Regions from separate parts of the Streptomyces sp. NPDC020884 genome, predicted to be linked through region 2. Evidence: riboswitches for the same ligand, from Rfam matches in the RefSeq annotation. Region 2 holds a riboswitch; the other holds the start of a gene.
What was found. Region 2 has a riboswitch for glycine ahead of gcvP (aminomethyl-transferring glycine dehydrogenase). Riboswitches for the same ligand answer to the same signal wherever they lie in the genome.

Region 1 (10,927 bases), on a different contig from region 2:
AACTCGACGCCGACGAAGAGGACCGGGTCACCGCCCTCGATGCTGGCCAGCGCCCGGCGGGCGGTGCTCACCACGCCGATGGCCTCGAACTCCTCGGACACGGCGGTGAGGAAGTCGACGGGATCGTGCTGCCAGTCCGGCTCGAACAGGCGGACCCGGCCGCCGGTGGCGGGCCCGTCCAGGACGGTGCGGCCGGCCCGGCAGAGCTCGGCGACGGCGGGCGGCGGAAGCGGTATGCCCACCGCGCCGCCCGGGTTCACGGCGATGCCGACCTGCGGGGGCAGGCCCCGGGCGAAGTCGCGGGCGGGCGCGACGGCGAACGACATGTGGCTGCCGACGCAGCTGAGGAACTGGCCCTCGGAGCTGAAGACGGGGACGAAGGCCGCGCCGTCGATCTCCATCATCGGCAGGTCGAGGTCGGAGCTGGCGGGGGTGCCGCCGCCGGGCAGCGGCACCCAGACGGAGCTGCGGCCGAGCACCTCGACGAGGCGGCCGCCCGCTTCCGGGACGCCGAGCGAGGCCGTCAGCACCTCTTCGAGCTCGTTGGCGGGCCATCCCTGCTGGGGGTGCGCCGGTGCGGGTGCCGGAATATCCACTGCCTCTGTGCCCTCTCTCCACCGCCTCGGCCGCGCGCGGCGGCCGTCGTGCTCCGGCCAGCACCATAGCCTCCGCGGGCGGCGAAGGCTCAGGCCCTGTCCCGGGCCTCCGTGAAGGAGATCCGGCCGAGCGCCGTCGCGGCCACGCGGTCCAGCAGCACCGCGGAGGTGCAGCCGACGGGCAGCAGCCCCTGTTCGGTGTCGCGGAGCAGCCGGGCCACCGCGTGCCGGTGGCGGGCGAAGGCGTATCCGGAGACCCCGCGGCCGCGCTCGCGCTGTCCCTGCCGGGCCACCTCGGGCGTCACGTCGAGCAGGATCAGATGCAGGGTGCGGCCCCGGCTCACGGCGTGCCGGGCGAGCCAGCCGCGTACCCAGGTCTGGGTTCCGCAGTCGTGCACGACGACGGATGCGCCGGAGCGCAGGGCGTTCCAGAGGCCGAGGTAGTGCGCGACGCGCACGAGCGGGCGGTACAGGGCGTAGGGAAGTAAGCCGGGAAGCGCGGCAGCCCAGCTGTCGCGGGTGTTCTGGGAGTCGATGGCGCGGCCCCGCGCGGCCCGCTGGATGAGGGTCGACTTGCCGCTGCCGGGGAGTCCGGAGACCACCACGACATCGCCGGCGGTGAAATCGAGGCTGTACGGGCCGCATCCGGTGCGCCCGCGCAGGTCGCGTACCACCGGCGCGTGCTCGGTCAGCAGCTCCCGCACGGGTGCGCCGGGCTGTGCGGGCATCGCGCCGTGCGCGACCCCCGCGGTCGGTGCCGACCGCTGCAACGTCATCGCCCATCCCCCTGCCGTCGGGTCACCCACGCCTGCCCCTGAAGTGTAAAGAAAAGGCAATGCGGCACAACCGGCCTCGCTGTCCTCACCGGCGTGGGGACCTGGCCCCCCACTCTCCCGCAATGCGTGCGATGATGACCCCGCCAACTGCATACCGGCCGTTCGAATCCACGCGGGAGAGTTCCGGCCACAGTGTGAGCCGGGCGCCGAAGGAGCAAGATCCTCCCTTGAATCTCTCAGGCCCCGTACCGCGTGGATGAGGCAGATCTGAAAAGCGAGCCGCCCCGCGGCTCCACCCAAGGTGCAAGCCGAGCCCTGTGAACAGGGGCGCCCTCCGGGGGCATACCCCGTCAGGGGCTATCGGCGAACCTCTCAGGTTCCGATGACAGATGGGGAGGATTCGTCCTGACGTCGTCATGCCCTGGAGCCGTATCCATGAGCACGCCCCCCCGTCTCACCGCCCTCGACGCGCTGCACCGCTCGCTCGGCGCCACCATGACCGACTTCGCGGGCTGGGACATGCCCCTGCGGTACGCCAGTGAGCGCGAGGAGCACAACGCCGTACGTACCCGGGCCGGCCTCTTCGACCTGTCGCACATGGGCGAGATCACCGTCACCGGGCCCGAGGCCGCCGCCTTCCTCGGCTACGCGCTGGTCGGCAACATCGCCACCATCGGCAACGGCCGGGCCCGCTACACGATGATCGTCCAGGAGGACGGCGGGATCGTGGACGACCTGATCGTCTACCGCCTGGGCGAGCCGGGGGCCACCGAGTACATGGTCGTCGCCAACGCGGGCAACGCGCAGATCGTGCTGGACGCGCTGACCGCCCGTGTCGAGGGCTTCGACGCCCGGGTGCGCGACGACCGGGACGCGTACGCGCTGCTCGCCGTCCAGGGCCCGGAGTCGCCCGCCATCATGAAGGCCGTCACCGACGCCGACCTGGACGGGCTGAAGTACTACGCGGGCCTGCCGGGCACGGTGGCCGGGGTCCCGGCGCTCATCGCCCGTACCGGCTACACCGGCGAGGACGGCTTCGAACTGTTCGTCGCGCCCGAGCACGCCGAGCAGCTGTGGCGGGCGCTGACCGAGGCCGGCTCCGCGCACGGGCTGATCCCCTGCGGCCTCTCCTGCCGGGACACGCTGCGCCTGGAGGCGGGCATGCCGCTGTACGGGCACGAGCTGACGACCGCGCTGACCCCGTTCGACGCGGGGCTGGGCCGGGTCGTGAAGTTCGAGAAGGAAGGCGACTTCGTCGGCCGCGAGGCGCTGACCGCCGCCGCCGAGCGCGCAGAGACAGCACCGCCGCGCAAGCTGGTCGGTCTGATCGCCGAGGGCCGCCGGGTCCCGCGCGCGGGCTTCCCGGTCGTCGCCGACGGCAAGGTGATCGGCGAGGTCACCTCCGGCGCCCCCTCCCCGACCCTGGGCAAGCCGATCGCCATGGCCTACGTGGACGCGGCCTTCGCCGCCCCCGGCACCGAGGGCGTGGGCGTGGACATCCGGGGCACGCACGAGCCGTACGACGTCGTCGCGCTGCCGTTCTACAAGCGCCAGAAGTGATATCCCGGGAGAACCCGGACCTTCTCACCCCACGCAGGCGTCACAGAAGTGACGTACCTCCGTCTCACACCGCAAGACCACCGTTCATCAGCACTCCCCCGCGTACAGGAGAATTCAGGTCATGAGCAACCCCCAGCAGCTGCGGTACAGCAAGGAGCACGAGTGGCTGTCGGCCCTCGAGGACGGCGTGGCCACCATCGGCATCACGGAGTACGCGGCCAACGCGCTCGGTGACGTCGTCTACGCCCAGCTCCCGGAGGTCGGCGACACCGTGACCGCGGGCGAGACCTGCGGCGAACTGGAGTCGACCAAGTCGGTCAGCGATCTGTACGCGCCGGTGACCGGTGAGGTGACGGCGGCCAACCAGGACGTCGTGGACGACCCCTCGCTGGTGAACTCCGCTCCCTTCGAGGGCGGCTGGCTGTTCAAGGTGCGCGTCGAGGGGGAGCCGGACGACCTGCTCTCCGCCGACGAGTACACCGCGTTCTCCGGCAACTGAGACCTAAGGGACCCCCTGATGTCGCTTCTGAACTCCTCCCTCCACGAGCTGGACCCGGACGTCGCCGCCGCCGTCGACGCCGAGCTCCACCGTCAGCAGTCCACCCTCGAAATGATCGCCTCGGAGAACTTCGCTCCGGTCGCGGTCATGGAGGCGCAGGGCTCCGTCCTCACCAACAAGTACGCCGAGGGCTACCCCGGCCGCCGCTACTACGGCGGCTGTGAGCACGTCGACGTCGTCGAGCAGATCGCGATCGACCGGATCAAGGCCCTGTTCGGCGCCGAGGCCGCGAACGTCCAGCCGCACTCCGGCGCGCAGGCGAACGCCGCCGCGATGTTCGCGCTGCTCAAGCCGGGCGACACGATCATGGGCCTGAACCTGGCCCACGGCGGTCACCTGACCCACGGCATGAAGATCAACTTCTCCGGCAAGCTCTACAACGTGGTCCCCTACCACGTCGACGAGAGCGGCGTCGTGGACATGGAGGAGGTCGAGCGCCTCGCCAAGGAGTCCCAGCCGAAGCTGATCGTGGCCGGCTGGTCCGCCTACCCGCGCCAGCTGGACTTCGCCGCCTTCCGCCGGATCGCGGACGAGGTCGGCGCGTATCTGATGGTCGACATGGCGCACTTCGCGGGCCTGGTCGCGGCCGGTCTGCACCCCAACCCGGTGCCGCACGCCCATGTCGTCACCACCACCACGCACAAGACCCTCGGCGGTCCGCGCGGCGGCGTGATCCTCTCCACCCAGGAGCTCGCCAAGAAGATCAACTCCGCGGTCTTCCCGGGTCAGCAGGGCGGCCCGCTGGAGCACGTGATCGCGGCCAAGGCCGTCTCGTTCAAGATCGCGGCGGGCGAGGAGTTCAAGGAGCGCCAGCAGCGCACCCTGGACGGCGCGCGGATCCTGGCCGAGCGCCTGGTCCAGCCGGACGTCACCGAGGTGGGCGTCTCCGTCCTCTCCGGCGGCACCGACGTGCACCTGGTCCTGGTCGACCTGCGCAACTCCGAGCTGGACGGCCAGCAGGCCGAGGACCGGCTCCACGAGCTGGGCATCACGGTCAACCGGAACGCCATCCCGAACGACCCGCGTCCCCCGATGGTCACCTCGGGCCTGCGGATCGGCACCCCGGCGCTGGCCACCCGCGGCTTCGGCACCGAGGACTTCACCGAGGTCGCGGAGATCATCGCCGCCGCCCTCAAGCCGTCCTACGACGCGGACGACCTCAAGGCCCGCGTGGTCGCGCTGGCCGACAAGTTCCCGCTGTACCCCGGCCTGAAGTAACACCTGGCCTGCGGTTCTGCACGTTCGGGCGGGGCACCGCGCACACTGAACAGAGTGAGCGCGGTGCCCCGAACCGTGTCCCCTGCTCCACCCTTTGTCCCTGCTTGCCCCGCGGGCCCCATCCCGGCCCGTTCCGCACCACCGGCCCGTTCCCGCACCACCCAGGCAGACAACGGCGTCTTCCAACCCCAAGGAGTACTCCCGTGGCCATCTCGGTCTTCGACCTCTTCTCGGTCGGCATCGGCCCGTCCAGCTCCCACACGGTGGGCCCGATGCGCGCCGCCCGGATGTTCGCGCGCCGCCTGAAGAACGAGGGTCTGCTCGCGCACACCGTCTCGATACGGGCCGAGCTGTACGGCTCCCTCGGCGCGACCGGCCACGGGCACGGCACGCCCAAGGCGGTCCTGCTCGGCCTGGAGGGCGAGTCGCCGCAGACCGTGGACGTGGAGTCGGCCGACGCCCGGGTGGAGGAGATCCGCTCCGGCGGCCGGCTCAACCTGCTGGGCATGCACGAGATCGCCTTCGCCTTCGACGAGGACCTGATCCTGCACCGCCGCAAGGCGCTCCCGTACCACGCCAACGGGATGACGATCCTCGCGTACGACACCGAGGGCGCTCCGGTGCTGCAGAAGACGTACTACTCGGTCGGCGGCGGCTTCGTCGTGGACGAGGACGCGGTGGCCGGCGAGAACCCGATCGTCCCGGACGACACGGCGCTGCGGCACCCGTTCCGCACCGGCGACGAGCTGCTGCGGCTGTCCCGCGAGACCGGCCTCTCCATCTCCTCGATGATGCTGGAGAACGAGCTGGCCTGGCGCACCGAGGCCGAGATCCGCTCCGGCCTGCTGGACATCTGGCGCGTCATGCAGGCCTGCGTCTCGCGCGGCATGTCCCGCGAGGGCATCCTCCCCGGCGGCCTCAAGGTCCGCCGCCGCGCCGCGAACTCGGCCCGCCAGCTGCGCGCCGAAGGCGACCCGCAGGCCCACGCGATGGAGTGGATCACCCTCTACGCGATGGCGGTCAACGAGGAGAACGCGGCGGGCGGGCGCGTGGTCACCGCTCCCACCAACGGCGCGGCCGGCATCATCCCGGCCGTCCTGCACTACTACATGAACTTCGCGGCCGGCGGCTGCACCGAGGCGGAGAAGGAGGACAGCGTCGTCCGCTTCCTGCTCGCGGCGGGCGCGATCGGCCTGCTCTTCAAGGAGAACGCCTCGATCTCCGGCGCCGAGGTCGGCTGCCAGGGCGAGGTCGGCTCGGCCTGCTCGATGGCGGCCGGAGCCCTGGCCGAGGTCCTGGGCGGCTCCCCCGAGCAGGTGGAGAACGCCGCCGAGATCGGCATGGAGCACAACCTGGGCCTGACGTGCGACCCGGTCGGCGGCCTCGTCCAGATCCCCTGCATCGAGCGCAACGGCATGGCGGCGGTGAAGGCGGTCACCGCGGCGCGGATGGCGCTGCGGGGCGACGGCAGCCACAAGGTCTCCCTCGACAAGGTCATCAAGACCATGAAGGAGACCGGGGCCGACATGAGCGTGAAGTACAAGGAGACGGCCCGGGGCGGGCTCGCGGTGAACATCATCGAGTGCTAGGCGCCCAGGCCCTGACCGTGCGCGCGGTGCCTTAGCACCGCGCGCACGGTCAGGGCCTGCCCTTCTCCCCGCAGCGAGGAGTCCCGGGAATCTCCCTGGGACCGGTGCGCGAGGCCCTGCGCGGTCCGGTGACGTCTCCCTGACCAGACGCGGGTGCGGCAGGTTCCCCCCGACCGGGGTCCCCCCGACCGCGCACCACTTTCTCGCCAACACGTATCGATATTCTTCGAACGACATCGCATTGAAGGCGAGCGGAGCCATCGGTTCCCCCCATGCGAGGCCCCATCGAGCTGCGAAACCACGGCTGCTCCGCCACCCCACCTTGCCTTGTGCCCATTCTTGTCCCCGGTCTTCCGCTTTCGTTCGGAACCGTGTCAGCATGCAGGCGGCGCGAATCCCTCTCATGTGACCTCGAGTGATGCCGTTTGATCACTTGGGTTTCGGCCACATCAGGGGATCGTGCGGGAAATGGCATCTAACGGGGCATCCGGTGCCCCGTCTCCTGCCTCATGACGTCGAGGAGTGACATGCGCAAGGTTCACAAGATGTCGATCGCCCTCTGCGCGGGGGCGCTGCTGGTCCCCGTCGCGGTGGCGGTCGTCGGTTCCACCGCGGCGGCGGGCTCCACCGAGAAGCTGCACGTGGGCTACGAGAGCGGAACCCTGAACTCAGGCGTGGAAGGCCTGAGCACCTCGCACGCGACGGCCCCGGACGCCTCCGGCGTCGTGCGGACCGCGCACGAGGGCTCGTACGCGGTTCAGCACAAGGTGACGCTCGGCGACCCGGGCTACGAGTCCAACGGAGCGCCGCGCAGCGAGAGCGCGACGGACCTGGTTCCGTCGGGGCGCTTCGACGTGGGTGACGAGCAGCGCTACGAGTTCAGCGTGCTGCTCAAGGACTGGAAGGCGTACGCGCCGGGAGACAGCGAAGCGGGCGACATCGTCTTCCAGGGCAAGCACGCGGGTGACAATCCGCCGGCGTTCTACCTGATGGCGCAGCGCAACGCGATCGCCTTCCGGTCACCGCACCTGGACCGCCAGTCGACGGTCGTGGAGGACCTCCGGCCGTACGTGAACAAGTGGCTGAGCTTCCGCGTGGACGCGCGCTGGACCAGCGACGGGACGGGCTACTTCAAGGTCTTCGTGCGGCTTCCGGGGCAGTCCGACTACCAGCACGCCGTCTCCTACGAGGACGTGCGCACCTACCAGCCGGAGAACCCGGCCGAGCACGGCTACATCAAGTGGGGGCTCTACCGCCCCTCGCAGTCGATCGAGAACGGCGACGTGCCCACGCGGATCGTCCAGCACGACGACATCCGCGTGTCGGACCTCTCCTGACCCCCCACCCGCGAAACCCGACACTCTCCAGGAGTACAGATGACCGACTCCCCTTCCCTGAGCAGGCGCCGACTGCTCCAGGCCGGCGGCGCGCTCGGGCTGGCCACGGCCGCGGGTTCCGTTCTCGCCGCGCAGGCCGGTGCGGCGCCCGGTGCCGAGCCCCCGGCGACGGTGACGGACCTGGGCCCCGGCCTGGTCCAGTTCTCGCTGATGAGCGGGGTGTTGGTCGGTGACACCGTGTACATCGGGTCGCGCAACATGAACCCCTCCAGCGTGATCGGGTTCCATCTGCCGAGCCGCGAGGTGGTGTCCGTGACCACCCTCGACGCGGGGCCCGAGCCCTCCATCCAGGCGCTCGCCGCCGACCCCACCGGCCGGTATCTCTACATCGGGCTCCTGGTGAAGGCCGACCAGGGCAAGCCGAACCTCTTCCGGTGGGACCTGCGGACCCCCGAAACCCCCGCCGTGGCCGTCGGCAGGACCGGGGACCGGGACATCCGCGATCTCTCGGTCGCCCCCGACGGGACGGTCTTCGCCGTGGGCGGCGTCCCGGCGAAGCCCCCCGTGCTGTGGCAGTACGACCCCGCCAGCGGCGCCGTGACCGATCTGGGCGCCCCCGACCCGAAGGCGACCCTGGCCAGGGCGGTCGCGGCCACCGACACCACCGTCTTCTTCGGGGCGGGCAGCGTGCTGTCCGGCGGGAGCGGCGCGAGCAAGGCGTCCCTGTTCGCCTACGACCGGCAGAGCCGCGCGTTCACCTCGATCGTGCCCAAGGAGATGGAGAAGGACCCCAGCCTGCGGGAACTCGCCGTCCTGGACGGAAAGCTGATCGTCGGCACCTCGGGCGCGGTCGATCCCGCGAAGCTCGCCGTGATGGACCTGGACGACCTCTCCTCGTACACCGTGGTCGAGACCGGGGGCGCGGTCATCAAGTCGTTCGCCGCCGACGCCGAGCGGATCTACTTCGCCTCCGAGTCGGGTGTGGAGGCCTACACGAAGGCGGAGGGGACGATCTCCCCCGTGGAGTTCACCGGACCGGATCTCGGTGAGATCTGGGGGGTGGACCACAACGACGGCAGGCTGACGGTCGTCTCGGGCTACGGCTTCGTCGCCGAGATCGATGTGGCGGCCCGTACGTCGGTGGTCACCGACCTGCACGGAGCGGGCGCGAAGGCGGGTCCGCAGGCGGGCATGGGGATCGCCGCCGGCCGCGGGTACGTCTATCTCGGCGGCAACGGCGCCATCTCCCGGCGCGATCTGAGGACCGGCGAGGTCGTCAACCTGCGGGCGCCCGGCGAGGCCAAGGACGCCGAAGTGCTCGAGGGCGTCCTGTACACCGGCCAGTACAACTCGCAGGGCATCTGGCGGTACGACCCCTCCCGGCGGCAGCAGCCGCAGCAGGCCGCGAAGTTCCCCAACGAGCAGAACCGCCCGCTGGACACCTCGTGGGATCCGGACAACAAGCTGCTCCTCGTCGGCGTGCAGTCCGACACCGAGGGCGGCGGCGCGCTGTGGACGTACTGCCCGAAGACCCGGAAGTCGGCCTCCTACGTCAATCCGATCGACGACGTCCAGCATGTGAGGGCCGTGGCCAACCGCGACGGCATCGCCTATCTGGGCGGCGACAACACGGCGAAGGAGGGGCCGCGCGCCACCGTCGTCGCCGTCGATCCCGTCGACGGCGAGGAGCGCTGGCGGGTCGATACGGAGCAGGCGGCGGGCGTGGCGGCGCTGGCGGTGCAGGGCCGGAACCTCTACGGACTCACCACGAAGGGCGGTCTGTTCGTCGTCGACGTGCGGACCCGGAAGGTGGTGCACACCGCTGACGTCGGTGCGGTCAGCAAGGGCTTCGCCGCCCTGGTCACCAACCGGGGCGCGGTCTACGGGGTCTCGGACACCACGCTCTTCCGCTTCCACCCGAAGACGTTCGCCGTCAGCACGGTCGTCGCCGGGATCGACGGCGCCTGGTACAGCGGTCCCCATCTCAACGTGTACGACGGGCTGCTCTACACGCTCCGCGGACACCACCTCGTCGCGATCGACGACCGGCCCCCGCGCTGAACCGGGGCCGATCGGAAGATCCATCGTTCCCGGCCGATGCTGACCTTTGATTGATATCTTTCGGTTGTCGAGTGAAATCCAGCTCACTCGCTACCGAGAGGGGACGAAGGTGTTGGCTGACGAGCGCCGGGAAGCGATCCTGCGGGCGGTGGAGCTCCGGGGGGCGATCACCGTCACGGCTCTGGCGGAGGAGATGGGCGTTTCCGCCGTCACCTTGCGGCAGGACGTGCGGGAGTTGGCCGGCCGGGGTCTGCTGACCCGGGTGCACGGCGGGGCCAAGGCCCTGGCCCCGGCCGGTCCCGGGCCGGCCGAGGCCCCGGTCCCCGCTCCGCCGCCCACCGCCGGGAACTACGCGGTCGGCCTGGTGGTGCCGCCGGGCGGCTACTACTACGCGGAGGTGATCCGCGGCGTCCAGAACGCGGCCCGCGCACGCGGCGTCCGCGTCGTGCTCGCCGTCTCCGGGGAGTCGCTCGCGGAGCACCAGGAGCAGGTCCGCCAACTCATGGCCGGTGGGATCGACAGCGTGTTGTTGATGCTGCACCCGGGTCTGCGCCCGGTGGACGAGACCGAGCAGTGGCTGAGCACCCTGGAGGTGCCGGCCGTCCTGGTGGAGCGCAGGGCGGGGATCAGGGCCGGCCGGTTGGAGCAGGTGACCTCCGACCACGCCTACGGCGCGGCCCTGGCGGTCCATCATCTCGCGGGCCTGGGACATGACCGGGTGGCCCTGGTGGCCCGGGTCGAGAGCCCCAACACGGCCCTGCTCAGCGCCGGGTACGCCGAGGCCGTGGAGACGCTCGGGCTGCGGCCGGGCCCGGAGTACCGCGTCGTCACCGCCGGGGACCCCAGCCAGGCCGACCGGCGCTTCGACGAGGTCGTCCGGGCCGTGGAGGCCGGTGAGGTCCGGGCGGCTCTGGTGCACAACGACATCGATGCCATCGCTCTCGTGGGCATCCTCGAAGCACGAGGGCTGCGGGTGCCGGAGGATCTGGCCCTGGTCACCTACGACGACGAGGTCGCCGAGATGAGCAAGGTGCCCCTCACCGCGGTGGCTCCCCCCAAGCAGACGGTCGGGGCCTGGGCCCTTGACCTGGCGGTCCGCAGATTGTCCGACCCCTCCACCCCGCTCGCCGAGATCCTGCTCCGCCCGGAACTGCGGGTCCGCGCGTCCTGCGGGGCCGTGCGCCGGGGAACTGCCTGATCACTTAATACCGTATGGCTTCGTTTCCAAAAA
Region 2 (10,927 bases):
CTGGTGCGGCTCGGGGAGATCGTGTCCTCGGCACGGGCCGCCTTCGGGGTGCGGTTCGACCCGGTGGGGGAGCGGCTCTCCCTCGTCGACGAACTGGGCCGGATCATCGAGGACGACCGGGCCCTGCTGGTCCTCCTCGATCTCGTCGCCGCCGAGCGGCGCAGCGGTCGTGTCGCCCTGCCGGTGACGACCACGCGCGTCGCCGAGCAGGTGGCGGCCTACCACGGCACGCAGGTGGAGTGGACGACCACCTCGCCCGACGACCTGACCCGGGTGGGCCGTGAAGAGGCCACCATCTTCGGAGGAGACGGGCGCGGAGGGTTCATCGTTCCCGAATTCAGCAGCGTCTTCGACGGGACGGCCGCTTTCGTGCGGCTCATCGGGCTCGTCGCGCGGACCCAGCTGACCCTGAGCCAGATCGACGCCCGCATCCCCCGGGCGCACGTCCTGCGCCGCGATCTGGCGACGCCCTGGGCCGTCAAGGGGCTCGTCATGCGCCGGGTCGTCGAAGCGGCCGGTGACCGCAGTGTCGACACCACGGACGGGGTCCGCGTGGTCGAGGCGGACGGGCGGTGGATCATGGTCCTGCCCGACCGGGCGGAGGCCGTCACCCATCTGTGGGCGGAAGGCCCGGACGACGCCTCGGCCCAGGCACTGCTCGACGAGTGGGCCGCGGTGGTGGACAGCGCCGGAGACTGATCTCAGGACGGTGCGCCGCGACGCCCCGGGCAGGGGGTCGCGGCGCACCGGTGGGGCCGTTCGGCGGTAGCTGTGATGACGTGCGACGATGTGCGGCATGTCGCAGCAGTCCCCCGATCGGAGCACCGCCTCGCCGCCCGCACGCCCCGACGCCTCCATGTCGCTGCTGAACAACGTGATGGACCACAGTCTCGACGACGGCTACGCGGAGGCGTCGGCGCGGCGCAAGGCCGACGGGAGCGCGGGCCTGCCCCGTACGCTCAAGTCGAAGCTCGGCCTGGCCGCCGGACTGGTGGTGGCCGCCCTGGTCGTCACCCTCGGCGCCGCCGAGGCTCGGATCTCCGCGCCGGTCGTCGCCAAGGAGCGCGAAGAGCTGATCGACCGGATCGACGCGGAGACGCAGGCCGCGGACAGCCTGGAGTCGGATGTCGACGAGCTCCGCTCCGATGTGAGTGAACGTCAGCGCAAGGCCCTCGAGCAGCACGGTGGGGACCAGGGAGAGCTGGTGGCCCTGTTGTCCGGGGCCACTCCGGTCGAGGGACCCGGGGTGAAGCTGATCGTCGACGACGCCAAGGACACCGACCAGGGCGGCGGCGGGCCTCGTGAGTCGACGGGCTTCGCCGACACCGGGCGGGTGCGCGACCGGGACATGCAGCGGGTCGTCAACGGTCTGTGGGAGTCCGGGGCCGAGGCCATCGCCATCAATGGGCAAAGGCTGACGGCCCTGTCGGCCATCCGGGCCGCCGGCGACGCCATACTGGTCGACAACAGACCGCTCGTGCCGCCGTACACGGTGCTCGCGGTGGGGGACGGGAAGAAGCTCGCGACCGCGTTCCAGGACAGCGCCGACGGCCAGTACCTGCAGGCGCTCAAGGAGAGCTTCGACATCCGCACCAGCATCTCCGATGAGGCGAAGGTGCGGCTTCCGGCCGCGCCGAGCCTCATCGTCCGTACAGCAGAGCCGAAGGCCGCCGGCAGTGGTGCGGCAGACACAGGGAAAGGCACATCGTGATCGCCGTACTGGGCCTCGTCGTGGGAGTCGTGGTCGGACTGTTGGTCCGGCCCGAGGTACCGGCGGTGGTCGAGCCCTATCTGCCGATCGCGGTGGTCGCGGCGCTCGACGCCGTCTTCGGCGGTCTGCGGGCCATGCTCGACGGCATCTTCGTCGACAAGGTCTTCGTGGTCTCCTTCCTCTCCAACGTCGTGGTGGCCGCGCTGATCGTCTTCCTCGGCGACAAACTGGGTGTCGGTGCTCAGCTCTCCACGGGTGTGGTGGTCGTGCTCGGCATCCGGATCTTCTCCAACGCCGCCGCGATCCGCCGGCACGTCTTCCGGGCTTGAGGCCGATGAACAACGACGAGAACTCCCGCAGCGAACAGCCCGAGAGCGGCGCGTCCGCCGCTCCGGACGCTCCCGCGCCGCCGCCTGCCGAAGAGGTGTCCGGCCGGCAGCGGCTGCTGGCGGGCCTGTGGCCGCCGCGGCTGAGCCGGGCCCAACTGATCGTCGCCGTGCTGCTGTTCGGACTCGGTCTGGGACTCGCCATCCAGGTGCGGTCCACCAGCGACGACAGCGCGCTGCGCGGCGCCCGGCAGGAGGACCTGGTCCGCATCCTCGACGAGGTCGACGACCGGACCCAGCGCCTGGAGGACGAGAAGCAGCGCCTGGACGATCAGCGCACCGAGCTGGAGAACAGCTCCGACCAGGCCGAGGAGGCCCGGAAGCAGACGCTGGAGAAGGAACGCCAGCTCGGCATCCTCGCGGGCACCGTGGCGGCCGAGGGCCCCGGCATCACGCTGACGATCACCGATCCCTCGGGGGCGGTCGCCCCCGACATGCTGCTCGACGCCCTTCAGGAACTGCGGGCGGCGGGGGCCGAGGCGATCCAGGTCAACGGGGTGCGGGTGGTGGCCAACACCTATTTCTCCGGGGACGGCGGGAACGTCCAGGTGGACGGCAAGAAGATCGAGGCGCCGTACGAGTTCACGGTGATCGGCAAGCCGCAGGATCTGGAGCCCGCGCTCAACATCCCCGGCGGTGTGGTCCAGACGCTGGAGAAGGAGCAGGCCACGGTGCTCGTGGAACGGTCCGACGACATCGTCGTGGACGCCTTGCGACCGGCGCAGCGGCCTGACTACGCTCGGTCGTCAACCCCGTGAGCGGGGCGAGTGTGAAGGCCCGTGGAGCGGGTCGGAGGGTTGCGGGGGGTCGGCGCACCGGATTGGTGGTGCGTGGTGGAAACTGTCGGGTGGATACGGACGTTGTGAAGATGTCCGGGTCGGCAGGTGTGTTCAATCAGGGTTCGTCCTGCCCCACGGGCGGGTCTATGTCGGTCAAGGGGAATCGCCCGTGAAGTTGTTTGCGAAGTTGTTCGGGAAGAGTGCACGCGAGGACAGCAACAGTGCTGCCCGCCACCGCGCGCCGCGCCACGGTCAGGGCGAGGAGCAGGAGGCGGAGCGTCCGCTCTTCCGCGACGAGGTGTCCGGTGCCCCGGGTGGCGACGGCGTGTCGTCTGTTGACCCTGCCGGTGCCGGACGCATAGGTTTCGGCGAACCATCAGCCTCGAGTACGGGTGGAGGGTTCACCCCGGAGGGCTCGCCGATGCCGGTCTGTACGAGGTGCGGTCACCGCAACGCGGAGGCCAGCAGGTTCTGCTCCAACTGCGGCGCGCCGCTGCGGGGCGGCGTTCCCGAGCGCCCCTCGGAGACGACGTCCACGATCTCCATCTCCGGTCTCGAGGCGTACGAGGCGGAGGCGACGGGCCAGACCGCACTGCCCTCGCTCTCCCCGGAGGCTCAGGCCGCGGTCGACGCGCTGCCCGCGGGCTCGGCGCTGCTGGTCGTGCGGCGCGGCCCGAATTCCGGCAGCCGCTTCCTGCTCGACAGCGACCTGACCACGGCGGGCCGTCACCCGCAGAGCGATATTTTTCTCGATGACGTGACCGTGTCGCGGCGTCATGTGGAGTTCCGCAGGAGCCCGGACGGTAGCTTCACCGTGGGTGACGTCGGCAGCCTCAACGGCACCTACGTCAACCGTGAGCGCATCGATTCGGTCCAGCTGTCCAACGGCGACGAAGTCCAGATCGGAAAGTACCGCCTGGTCTTCTATGCGAGCCCGCGGGGCGTGTGACCAGCCCCGGACCCGGTCCGGGGGGACCCCCAGGAAGGCCCATGCTGCGAACACCGACAGGCGGTGCCGGCCACGGCACCGCCACCGCGGAAGCGCGCCCGATGAGCATCGGAGCGGTGCTCATCCAGCTGCGCGAGGAGTTTCCCGAAGTCACCATCTCCAAGATCCGGTTCCTGGAGGCGGAGGGGCTCATCGAGCCGCAGCGCACTCCTTCCGGATACCGCAAGTTCGCCCCGTGCGATGTGGAGCGCCTGGCGCAGGTGCTCCGTATGCAGCGGGACCACTATCTGCCGCTGAAGGTCATCCGGGAGCACCTGGACGCGCTGGCGCGGGGGGAGCAGCCGGTCCTGCCCTCGCCCGGCGGGCAGCGGGACCTCGCCGACGGGGTGTGGGAGGCCGGTCCCGGAGCGGCGACCGCCGCCCGGATCGGGCGGGCCGAACTGCTCGCGGCGGCCGAGGTCGACGAGGACCGGTTGGCCGAATGGGAGTCCTACGGCCTCATCGTCCCGGCCTCCGAGGGCGGCTACGACGCCGAGATGGTGACCGTCGCCAAGCTGGTGGCGGATCTGGGGCGTTTCGGCCTGGAACCGCGTCATCTTCGGGCCATGCGGGCCTCCGCCGACCGGGAGGCGGGGCTGGTGGAGCAGCTGGTCGCGCCCCTGCGCCGGCACCGCAATCCGCAGACCAGAGCCCATGCCGAGGCCACCGCGAACGAGCTCGCCGAGCTCTCCGTACGGCTGCACGCGGCACTCGTGCAGAGCGCTCTGCGCAGCCGTCTGCACTGACATCGGCGGAGCCCGACTACCCAAACATGGCGAGCACGTCCTAGGGTTGCTGTGTGAACGAGCTCGACGTTGTCGGTGTCCGGGTGGAAATGCCCTCCAACCAACCGATCGTTCTCCTGCGTGAAGTGGGAGGCGACCGGTACCTCCCCATTTGGATCGGTCCTGGGGAGGCGACCGCGATCGCCTTCGCCCAGCAGGGCATGGCGCCCGCCAGGCCGCTGACCCATGACCTGTTCAAGGATGTGCTCGAGGCCGTGGGCCAGGAGCTCACCGAGGTCCGGATCACGGACCTCCGAGAAGGGGTCTTCTACGCGGAGCTCGTCTTCGCCAGCGGAGTGGAGGTGAGCGCCCGGCCCTCCGACGCCATAGCGCTCGCCCTGCGGACCGGCACGCCGATCTACGGCAGTGACGGCGTGCTGGACGATGCGGGCATCGCGATCCCCGACGAGCAGGAGGACGAGGTGGAGAAGTTCCGCGAATTCCTCGACCAGATCTCTCCGGAGGACTTCGGCACGAACAGCCAGTGACCTCCCGCAAGGGTGTCGTCAAGCGCATCCGACAAGCCTTTCCCGGAAACGAGACACGGGAAACCACCCTCAGGGTGATTATCACTCGGCGTGCCGAGTGTGGCGATCGTTGACGCACCCCGAGTGACTGCCTACCTTCGAGTGGGCAGGTCAAGGACGGAGGTCGGCGTGAGAAGCAGCGGCGACGGTACGGCGGCGGGTGGGCCGTATCCGCAGCACGGCAGTGGAGCCGACCACACCATCAGGCAGCCGGTTCAACCGGCCGCGGTGGCGGCGGACGGCGTGGCAGCGGCGAGCGGTGCCGGCGACATCGGCTATCGCGGACCGACGGCGTGCGCGGCGGCGGGGATCACCTACCGCCAACTGGACTACTGGGCGCGCACGGGGCTGGTCGAGCCCAGTGTGCGTCCGGCCTACGGGTCGGGGACCCAGCGTCTCTACAGTTTCCGGGACGTGGTTCTCCTCAAGATCGTCAAGCGGTTCCTGGACACCGGGGTCGCTCTGCAGAACATCCGCACCACGGTCCAGCATCTGCGGGCCCGCGGTTTCCAGGACCTCGAGCGCATGACGTTGATGAGCGACGGGGCCACGGTCTACGAGTGCTCCTCGCCCGACGAGGTCGTCAGTCTGCTCCAGGGCGGGCAGGGAGTCTTCGGGATCGCCGTCGGCGTCGTCTGGCGGGACGTGGACGCGGCGCTGTCGCAACTGCACGGTGAGCGGGTCGACACCGGCGAGACGCTGGTCGGCCACAACCCGGCGGACGAGCTGGCGCGGCGGCGCAACCGCGCCGGCTGAGCACCCCGACGGGCAGCACGGCGCACAGTACGAAGAACGGCACAACGGGACGGTGCGGCAGCCCCACGGGGCGCCGCACCGTCCCGTTGTCAGTGCCGTAGGGCAGCATCGACGGTGTGAGACCCGCGCCCACCATCCTTCACCTGGACATGGACGCCTTCTACGCGTCGGCGGAGCAGGCGTCCAAGCCGAGCCTGCGCGGCAAGGCGGTCGTGGTGGGCGGCCTCGGCCCCCGCGGAGTGGTCGCCACCGCCTCGTACGAAGCCCGGCGCCTGGGCGTTCACTCGGCGATGCCCACCGCCCAGGCCCGGCGGCTCGCCCCGAACGCGGCCTACCTGGTGCCCCGCTTCTCGCTGTACCGGACCGTGAGCGACCAGGTGATGGAGCTCCTGGGGCGGCTGTCGCCCCTGGTGGAGCTGCTCAGCCTGGACGAGGCCTTCGTGGACCTGGAGGCGGGTGGAAGGGCGGACGACGCGGCGTCCGCCCGCGCGACGGGCGAGGGGCTGCGGACGGCCATCCGCACGGTGACCGGTCTCAGCGGATCCGTCGGGCTGGCGGGTTCCAAGATGCTCGCCAAGATCGCCTCCGAGGAGGCCAAGCCCGACGGGCTGCTCATCATCGAGCCGGGCACCGAGCGCGAGCTGCTCGCCCCGATGTCCGTCCGCATCCTGCCGGGGGTCGGCCCGGCCACCGGCGACCATCTCCGACGCGCCGGGATGACCACCGTCCACGACCTGGCCGAGGCGGGCGAGGCGGAGCTCGTACGGCTGGTCGGCAAGGCCCACGGCCACGGGCTCTACCGGATGGCGCTGGGGCTCGACGACCGGCCGGTGGTCGCCGAGCGGGACGCCAAGTCCGTATCGGTGGAGGACACCTTCGACGTGGACCTGCACGACCGGGTGCGGGTGCGCGCCGAGGTGGAGCGGCTGGCCGTGCGGTGCGTGGAGCGGCTGCGCGCCGCCGACCGGTCGGGGCGCACGGTGGTGCTGAAGGTGCGCCGCTACGACTTCTCCACGCTGACCCGCTCCGAGACCCTCAGAGGCCCCACGGACGACCCCACGGTGGTCCGCGAGGCGGCGGGGCGGCTGCTGGAGTCCGTCGACACCACGGGGGGCGTACGGCTGCTGGGGGTCGGTGTGACGGGGCTGGCCGACTACACCCAGGAGGACCTGTTCGCCCAGGCCGCCGACGCCCGGGAGCTCGCCCAGCGGGCCCAGGAGGAGCACCGGGCGCCCGCCGTGGAGGGCGACGGGGAGGAGGCCGCCCCCGAGCCCGAGCCGGACAGCGCCGAGCTGCTCGCCGCACGGCGCTGGCCCGCCGGGCACGACGTGCACCACGAGGAGCACGGCCACGGCTGGGTCCAGGGCAGCGGCGTCGGCCGGGTCACCGTCCGGTTCGAGGAACCGTGGAGCGCGCCCGGCCGGGTGCTCACGTTCCGCATCGACGATCCGCTGCTGCGGCCCGCCGATCCGCTGCCGCTCGTCCGTGAAGCGGCCGACTACTCCTCCTGGCCCGCCAGCCTGCCGAAGTCCCGGTCGGGCGCCGACTCCTCCGGGGGCGGGGAGTCCAGTCCGTAATGCCGGTAGAGCTGAAGTTCCTGCTCGGGCGAGAGGTGCCGGCCGACGCCGAAGTCCGGCGCGTCCTTGATCACCGCGCGGTCGAAGGGGACGCGCAGCGCGTCCTCGACGAATTCGCTGGGTTCCAGGGGGACGAAGGCGTCCCTGCTGAACAGGCCGGTGCGGACGGCAGCCCACTCGGGCACACCCGTCGCGTCGTCGAGATAGACCTCATCCACCGTTCCGATCTTGGCGCCCTTGCGATCGAATGCCTTGCGGCCGATCAGGCGGCGCGGATCGATATCGGTCTGCACGGTGCCTCCCACTGGTCGCAACTGCTCAGGGTGGTCCCTGTTGCTCCACCAGCACCACACAAGTGCAGATCCGTGGTGTCGGCCACTCGAGAGCTCCGCCGCAGTGGCCGCTGGTAGGCTGGCAGTGGCTGCTGACCCCGTGCGGGAGAGTCCTCCGGTGCAGAATCCGGAGGCGCCGAAGGAGCAACTCCTCCCCGGAATCTCTCAGGCCCCCGTACCGCACGGACGAGGTCACTCTGGAAAGCAGGGCGGTTCCGTGTGGGTGCAGACCCGGACGGACTCGACCCTCACCGACGGTGAAAGTCGGCACGCCTCGTGCGCGCCGGTGAAGCTCTCAGGTTGAGATGACAGAGGGGGAGGCCGTTCGGGCACCCGCGCCGTGGTGCCCCTCGCAGGTCGTGACAGACCAGGAGGCCTCCACCATGACCCCCCGTCGCACTCCGCTCTCCCAGCTGGAGCAGGGCATTCCGTTCGAGCAGCGCCACATAGGGCCCGACGCCGGGGCCCAGGCGAAGATGCTCGCCCAGGTCGGCTACGGCTCCCTCGACGAGCTGACCGCCGCCGCGGTGCCCGATGTGATCAAGAGCGCGGAGGCCCTGAACCTTCCGTCGGCGCGCACCGAGGCGGAGGTCCTGGCCGAGCTGCGCTCGCTGGCCGACCGCAACCAGGTGCTGGCCCCGATGATCGGCCTCGGCTACCACGGCACCTTCACGCCGCCCGTCATCCTGCGCAACGTCATGGAGAACCCCGCGTGGTACACGGCCTACACGCCGTACCAGCCGGAGATCTCCCAGGGCCGGCTCGAAGCCCTCCTGAACTTCCAGACGATGGTCGCCGAGCTGACCGGGCTGCCCACCTCCGGCGCCTCCCTGCTCGACGAGGGCACCGCGGCCGCCGAGGCGATGGCCCTGGCCCGGCGCGTCGGCAAGGTCAAGAACGGCGTCTTCCTGGTCGACGCCGACACCCTGCCCCAGACCGTCGCGGTGATCGAGACCCGCGCCGAGCCCACCGGTGTCGAGGTCGTCGTCGCCGACCTGAGCGACGGCATCCCCGCCGAGATCGCCGAGCGCGGCGTCTTCGGTGTGCTGCTCCAGTACCCGGGCGCCTCCGGAGCCGTGCGCGCCATCGAGCCCGTCATCGAGCAGGCCCACGGGCTCGGCGCGATCGTCACCGTCGCCGCCGACCTGCTGGCCCTCACACTGCTCACCTCGCCCGGCGCGCTCGGCGCGGACATCGCGGTCGGCACCACCCAGCGCTTCGGTGTCCCGATGGGCTTCGGCGGCCCGCACGCCGGCTTCATGGCGGTCCGCGAGAAGTTCGCCCGCTCCCTGCCCGGCCGCCTCGTCGGCGTCTCCGTCGACGCCGACGGCAACAAGGCCTACCGCCTGGCCCTCCAGACCCGCGAGCAGCACATCCGCCGCGAGAAGGCCACCAGCAACATCTGCACCGCGCAGGTCCTGCTCGCCGTCATGGCCGGGATGTACGCGGTCTACCACGGCCCCGACGGGCTGCGGACGATCGCCCGGCGCACCCACCGCTTCGCCGCGATCCTGGCCGACGGCCTGCGGAGCGCCGGGGCCGAGGTCGTGCACGGCGCGTTCTTCGACACCCTGACCGTGCGCGCCCCCGGCAAGGCCGCGGCCATCGTCGCGGACGCCCGGGAGCGCGGGGTCAACCTCCGCCTGGTCGACGCCGACCACGTCTCCGCCGCCTGCGACGAGACCACCACCCGGGCGCAGATCTCCGCCGTCTGGGCCGCCTTCGGCGCCGACGGCGACATCGAGGCACTGGACGCCGCGGTCGCCGACGCGCTGCCCGAGGGGCTCCTGCGCTCCGACGACATCCTGACCCACCCGGTCTTCCACCAGCACCGCTCCGAGACCGCGATGCTGCGCTACCTGCGCAAGCTCGCCGACCGCGACTACGCGCTGGACCGCGGCATGATCCCGCTCGGCTCCTGCACCATGAAGCTGAACGCGACCGCCGAGATGGAGTCGATCACCTGGCCCGAGTTCGGCGCGCTGCACCCCTTCGCACCGGCCGAGCAGGCACAGGGCTTCCTCACCCTCATCCGTGAGCTGGAGGAGCGCCTCGCCGAGGTCACCGGCTACGACGCGGTGTCCATCCAGCCCAACGCCGGCTCCCAGGGCGAGTTCGCCGGTCTGCTGGCCGTCCGGGCGTACCACCGGGCCAACGGCGACGACCAGCGCACCGTCTGTCTCATCCCGTCCTCCGCGCACGGCACCAACGCCGCCAGCGCCGTGATGGCGGGCATGAAGGTCGTCGTGGTGAAGACCGCCGACGACGGCGAGGTCGACATCGCGGATCTGCGCGCCAAGATCGAGCTGCACCGCGACGAGCTGGCCGTGCTCATGATCACCTACCCGTCCACCCACGGGGTGTTCGAGGAGCACGTCGCCGACATCTGCGGCGAGGTGCACGACGCGGGCGGCCAGGTCTACGTCGACGGCGCCAACCTCAACGCGCTGGTCGGGCTCGCCAAGCCCGGCAAGTTCGGCGGCGACGTCTCGCACCTGAACCTGCACAAGACCTTCTGCATCCCGCACGGCGGCGGCGGCCCCGGCGTCGGCCCGGTCGGCGTCCGCGCCCACCTCGCTCCGTACCTCCCCAACCACCCGCTCCAGCCCGCCGCGGGCCCGGAGACCGGTGTGGGCCCGATCTCGGCCGCCCCGTGGGGCTCGGCGGGCATTCTGCCGATCTCCTGGGCGTACGTCCGTCTGATGGGCGGCGAGGGACTCAAGCGCGCCACGCAGGTCGCCGTGCTGGCCGCGAACTACATCGCCAAGCGGCTGGAGCCGCACTTCCCGATCCTCTACAACGGCCCGGCCGGTCTGGTCGCGCACGAGTGCATCGTGGACCTGCGCCCGATCTCCAAGGCGACCGGCGTCTCCATCGACGATGTTGCCAAGCGCCTGATCGACTACGGCTTCCACTCGCCGACCATGTCGTTCCCGGTGGCCGGCACGCTGATGATCGAGCCGACGGAGAGCGAGGACCTCGCGGAGCTCGACCGGTTCTGCGACACCATGATCGCGATCCGCGCCGAGATCGAGAAGGTCGCCTCGGGGGAGTGGGGCAAGGACGACAACCCGCTGACCAACGCC

Region 1: linked by a shared signal. The riboswitch ahead of gcvT (glycine cleavage system aminomethyltransferase GcvT) and the one ahead of gcvP (aminomethyl-transferring glycine dehydrogenase) in region 2 are both predicted to bind glycine.

Annotation. Positions count from the first base shown of each region.
Region 1 is NZ_JBIRRY010000002.1:299,729-310,655, forward strand. Features, by position in the region: gene ACH4UK_RS08200 (enhanced serine sensitivity protein SseB) at 1-596, opposite strand, end outside; gene ACH4UK_RS08205 (AAA family ATPase) at 686-1,372, opposite strand; glycine riboswitch at 1,536-1,633, shown strand; gene gcvT (glycine cleavage system aminomethyltransferase GcvT) at 1,808-2,932, shown strand; gene gcvH (glycine cleavage system protein GcvH) at 3,054-3,431, shown strand; gene glyA (serine hydroxymethyltransferase) at 3,450-4,709, shown strand; gene ACH4UK_RS08225 (L-serine ammonia-lyase) at 4,913-6,298, shown strand; gene ACH4UK_RS08230 (heparin lyase I family protein) at 6,826-7,635, shown strand; gene ACH4UK_RS08235 (PQQ-binding-like beta-propeller repeat protein) at 7,675-9,696, shown strand; gene ACH4UK_RS08240 (substrate-binding domain-containing protein) at 9,806-10,894, shown strand.
Region 2 is NZ_JBIRRY010000011.1:2,723-13,649, forward strand. Features, by position in the region: gene ACH4UK_RS29845 (sugar phosphate nucleotidyltransferase) at 1-699, shown strand, start outside; gene ACH4UK_RS29850 (DUF881 domain-containing protein) at 797-1,711, shown strand; gene ACH4UK_RS29855 (small basic family protein) at 1,708-2,040, shown strand; gene ACH4UK_RS29860 (DUF881 domain-containing protein) at 2,046-2,855, shown strand; gene ACH4UK_RS29865 (FHA domain-containing protein) at 3,046-3,825, shown strand; gene ACH4UK_RS29870 (MerR family transcriptional regulator) at 3,867-4,610, shown strand; gene ACH4UK_RS29875 (bifunctional nuclease family protein) at 4,664-5,137, shown strand; gene ACH4UK_RS29880 (MerR family transcriptional regulator) at 5,306-5,932, shown strand; gene ACH4UK_RS29885 (DNA polymerase IV) at 6,049-7,509, shown strand; gene ACH4UK_RS29890 (PRC-barrel domain-containing protein) at 7,431-7,802, opposite strand; glycine riboswitch at 7,935-8,032, shown strand; gene gcvP (aminomethyl-transferring glycine dehydrogenase) at 8,225-10,927, shown strand, end outside.